2 regions of the Streptomyces sp. NPDC059092 genome follow, and region 1 is predicted to be linked to the other one. Evidence: riboswitches for the same ligand, from Rfam matches in the RefSeq annotation. Region 1 holds a riboswitch; the other holds the start of a gene.

The links. Region 1 has a riboswitch for glycine ahead of gcvT (glycine cleavage system aminomethyltransferase GcvT). Riboswitches for the same ligand answer to the same signal wherever they lie in the genome.
Region 2: linked by a shared signal. The riboswitch ahead of gcvP (aminomethyl-transferring glycine dehydrogenase) and the one ahead of gcvT (glycine cleavage system aminomethyltransferase GcvT) in region 1 are both predicted to bind glycine.

Annotation. Positions count from the first base shown of each region.
Region 1 is NZ_JBHZEJ010000002.1:31,964-34,348, forward strand. It holds gene ACFXPL_RS01645 (AAA family ATPase) at 87-815, opposite strand; glycine riboswitch at 1,050-1,147, shown strand; gene gcvT (glycine cleavage system aminomethyltransferase GcvT) at 1,294-2,385, shown strand, end outside.
Region 2 is NZ_JBHZEJ010000109.1:9,831-12,215, forward strand. It holds gene ACFXPL_RS35590 (DNA polymerase IV) at 1-471, shown strand, start outside; gene ACFXPL_RS35595 (PRC-barrel domain-containing protein) at 372-764, opposite strand; glycine riboswitch at 878-975, shown strand; gene gcvP (aminomethyl-transferring glycine dehydrogenase) at 1,160-2,385, shown strand, end outside.

The DNA.
Region 1 (2,385 bases):
CTAACGCCGCAGGCCGCGGGGCGTCCCGCGGCCGAGGCGCCCCGCGGGTGGCGGACTTCGTGTCCGGCGCCGTCAGGGCGGGTGCGTCACTCCGTGTTCCGCGCCGGTAAGAAGGCGATCCGCTCCAGCGCGCCCGCCGCGTCCCTGTCCAGCAGCACGGCGCCGGCGCACCCGGCGGGGAGCCGGCCCGCCTCGGCGTCCGTGAGCAGCCGGCCGACCGCGCCGCGGTGGCGTGCGAAGGCGTACCCCGAGACGCCCCGGCCGCGCTCGCGCTGGCCCGCCCTGGCGGTCTCCGGCGCCACGTCCAGCAGGAGCAGATGCAGCCGGCGCCCGCGCGCGCCGGCCTCCCGGGCGAGCCAGCGCCTTACCCACCTCTGCGTACCGCAGTCGTGCACGACCAGGCTCGCGCCGGAGCGCAGCGCGCGCCGGAGCCCCGCGTAGTGCGCCGTCCGTACGAGGGGGCGGTAGACGGCGTACGGCAGCGCGGGCGGCATCAGCCGCGCCCAGCGGTCCCGCGCGTCCTGGGAGTCGATGCCGCCGCCCTCGGCTGCCCGCCGGATCAGCGTGGACTTCCCGCTGCCTGGCAGCCCGGAGACGACGACGAGGTCCCCCGCGTCGAAGTCCAGCCCGTCGGGCCCTCCTCCCGGCCCCAGCCCCCGCAGATCGCGCACGGCCGGCGCGGCGGACGGGCCCACCGGCCCAGCAGGGCCCACCCCGGCGGGGTCCACCACCGGGCCTTCCCCGACCGTTCTCACGCCCTGCTGTGCGGGCACACCCGCGGTCGTGGCACACGCGCCGGACCCCTGCGAGATCATCGCCGTCCCCCTGTCAGCTCAGTCCGTGTCAGCTCAGTCCGTCTGGCCCATGACTCTTGCCCATGGAGTGTAAAGACTTGGTAATGTCCCGCAAGCCTCTCACCCGTACCCGCGACGTGCACGGTCCGCCGCGCGGCGACGCGCGGGACCGACCGCGCGGCTGCGTACCGACCGGCCGCGCCGCTCCGTCGCGGCCCGTGCGATGATGTGCCCGCCAACTGCATACCGGCCGTTTGAATCCGCGCGGGAGAGTCCCGGTCACCGTGTGCGCCGGGCGCCGAAGGAGCAAGAACCTCCCTTGAATCTCTCAGGCCCCGTACCGCGTGGATGAGGCAGATCTGAAAAGCGGGCCGCGTCGTCGCGGCTCCACCCAAGGTGCAAGTCATGCCCTCCATACGCGAGGTCGTGATGAACCTCTCAGGTTCCGATGACAGATGGGGAGGATCGTCCTCGCCGTCATGCCCTGGGAGCCACACCGATGAGCCCTGTCCCCCCGAGCAGCACCCCCCGTCGCACCGCCCTCGACGCCACGCACCGCGCGCTGGGCGCGACCATGACCGACTTCGCGGGCTGGGACATGCCGCTGCGCTACGGCAGTGAGCGCGACGAGCACACCGCGGTCCGTACCCGCGCCGGGCTCTTCGACCTCTCCCACATGGGCGAGATCACCGTCACGGGGCCGGACGCCGGACGCCTGCTCGACCACGCGCTGGTCGGCAACATCGGCGCCGTGGCCGTGGGCCGGGCCCGCTACACGATGATCTGCCGGGAGGACGGCGGGATCCTGGACGACCTGATCGTCTACCGCCTCGGCGAGGACACGTACATGGTCGTCGCCAACGCCTCCAACGCCCTGACCGTCCTGGACGCGCTCACCGCCCGCGCCACGGGGTTCGACGCCGCAGTACGGGACGACCGCGACGCGTACGCGCTGCTCGCCGTCCAGGGCCCCGAGTCCCCCGGCATCCTCAAGTCGCTGACCGACGCCGACCTGGACGGGCTCAAGTACTACGCGGGCCTGCCCGGCACCGTCGCCGGGGTCCCCGCCCTCATCGCGCGGACCGGATACACCGGGGAGGACGGCTTCGAACTCTTCGTCGAGCCCCGGCACGCGGAGGAGCTGTGGAAGGCGCTCACCGAGGCCGGCGCGGGCGTCGGACTGGTGCCCTGCGGGCTCTCCTGCCGTGACACCCTCCGCCTGGAGGCGGGCATGCCGCTGTACGGGAACGAGCTGTCCACCGCGCTCACCCCGTTCGACGCGGGCCTCGGCCGGGTCGTGAAGTTCGACAAGACGTCGAACGACGGCGACTTCGTCGGGCGCGCGGCGCTGGAGGCGGCTGCCGAGCGCGCCGCGTCCGCCCCGCCGCGCAAGCTGGTCGGCCTGATCGCCGAGGGCCGCCGCGTCCCGCGCTCCGGATACCCGGTGGTCGCCGGGGGCGCCGTCGTGGGCGGCGTCACGTCCGGCGCACCGTCGCCGACGCTGGGCCGGCCGATCGCCATGGCGTACGTGGACGCCGCGCACGCCGCGCCCGGTACGGCGGGGGTCGGGGTGGACATCCGCGGCTCCCAG
Region 2 (2,385 bases), on a different contig from region 1:
CGGGAGGCGGCGGAGCACGCCGCCCCGCCCGGTGAGGCGGGGCGGGGAGACGCCGCGGCGTCTCGCGGTGCGGGGGAGGGGCACGCACCACCGGAGGACGGGGTGGCGGCCGTGGAAGAGGGCGCGATGCCCGCGCCTGTGCCTTCCGGGGATTCCGAGCCGCCCGAGGAGCGGCGGTTTCCGGCCGGGCACGATGTGCGCCATGCCGAGTTCGGCCCCGGCTGGGTGCAGGGCAGCGGGCTGCGGAGAGTCACCGTACGGTTCGAGGAGCCCGGGTCCGCACCGGGGTGGGTGCGGACGTTCTGGGCCGACGATCCCGATCTGGAACTCTCGGAGCCACTGCCCCTGGTGCCGGAGACGGGGCAGCCGCGTCAGTCGTCCTGGCCCGCCAGCCGCCCGAAGTTCCGCTCCGAGTCCCGTTCCGAGAGGGCCGCGGGGTCCTCCGGCGGGTCCGGGAGGGCGAGGCCGTAGTGGTGGTAGAGCTGAAGCTCCTGCTCGGGGGAGAGATGGCGGCCGACACCGAAATCGGGGGCGTCCTTGATCAGCGCGCGCTCGAACGGCACCCGCAGCCCCTCCGCCACCAGGGTGCTGGGGGCGAGGGGGACGAACGCGTCACGGCTGAAGAGCCCGGTGCGGACGGCGGCCCATTCGGGGGTGCCGGTGGCATCGTCGAGATAGACCTCGTCGACCGTGCCGAGCTTGCGCCCCTCACGGTCGTACGCCTTGCGTCCTATCAGGCTGCGCGGATCGATATCGGTCTCCACGGTCCCTCCAGCGGGTCGCAACTGCTCGTAAGCACTACAAAAGTGCAGAACCGGGGCGACGGCCACTCGAAAGTTGTCCGGATGATCCCGCTGGTAGGCTGGCAAGCGGCTGCTGACCCCGTGCGGGAGAGTTCTCCGGTGAGCCCACCGGAGGCGCCGAAGGAGCAAATCCTCCCCGGAATCTCTCAGGCCCCCGTACCGCGCGGACGAGGTCACTCTGGAAAGCAGGGCGGGCGCCGGACCGTACGGCATCCGCCCTCACCGACGGTGAAAGCCGGACCGCTCTACAGCGGACCGGTGAAGCTCTCAGGTCGAGATGACAGAGGGGGAGGCCGTTCAGGGCACCCGCGCCGTGGTGCCCTCGCAGGTCGTGGCAGACCAGGAGGCCTCCGCACATGAACGCCCACCGCACCCCGCTCGCCCACCTGGAGCGAGGCATCCCCTTCGAACAGCGCCATATCGGCCCCGACGCGGGGGCGCAGGCCAAGATGCTCGCGCAGGTCGGCTACGGCTCGCTCGACGAGCTGACCGCCGCCGCGGTGCCCGACGCGATCAAGAGCGCGGAGGCGCTGAACCTCCCGGACGCCCGGACCGAGGCCGAGGTCCTCGCCGAGCTGCGCTCCCTCGCCGATCGCAACGAGGTCCTGGCGCCCATGATCGGGCTGGGCTACTACGGCACGTTCACCCCGCCGGTGATCCTGCGCAACGTGATGGAGAACCCGGCCTGGTACACCGCGTACACGCCCTACCAGCCCGAGATCTCCCAGGGCCGGCTGGAGGCCCTGCTCAACTTCCAGACCGTCGTGGCCGAGCTGACGGGGCTGCCGACCTCCGGCGCCTCCCTGCTGGACGAGTCCACGGCCGCCGCCGAGGCCATGGCGCTCTCCCGCCGCGTCGGCAAGGTCAAGGGCGGTGTCTTCCTGGTCGACGCCGAGACCCTGCCGCAGACGATCGCCGTGATCCGCACCCGCGCCGAACCGACCGGTGTCGAGGTCGTCGTCGCGGACCTCGGTGAGGGCATCCCCGCCGAGACCGCCGAGCGAGGCGTCTTCGGCGTACTGCTCCAGTACCCGGGCGCCTCCGGGGCCGTGCGGGACCTCGGGCCCGTGATCGAGCGGGCGCACGAGCTGGGCGCGGTCGTCACCGTCGCCGCCGACCTGCTCGCGCTGACGCTCCTCACCCCGCCCGGTGAGCTGGGCGCCGACATCGCCGTCGGCACCACGCAGCGCTTCGGGGTCCCCATGGGCTTCGGCGGACCGCACGCCGGCTTCATGGCCGTACGGGAGAAGTTCGCGCGCAGCCTGCCGGGGCGCCTCGTCGGCGTCTCCGTCGACGCCGACGGCCACAAGGCGTACCGGCTCGCGCTCCAGACCCGCGAGCAGCACATCCGCCGCGAGAAGGCCACCAGCAACATCTGCACCGCACAGGTGCTCCTCGCCGTGATGGCCGGGATGTACGCGGTCTACCACGGCCCCGACGGGCTGCGCTCCATCGCGCGGCGCACCCACCGGTACGCGGCGGTCCTCGCGGCGGGGCTGCGGGCCGGCGGGGTCGGGACCGTGCACCCCGCGTTCTTCGACACGCTCACCGTCCGGGTCCCGGGACGGGCCGCCGAGGTCGT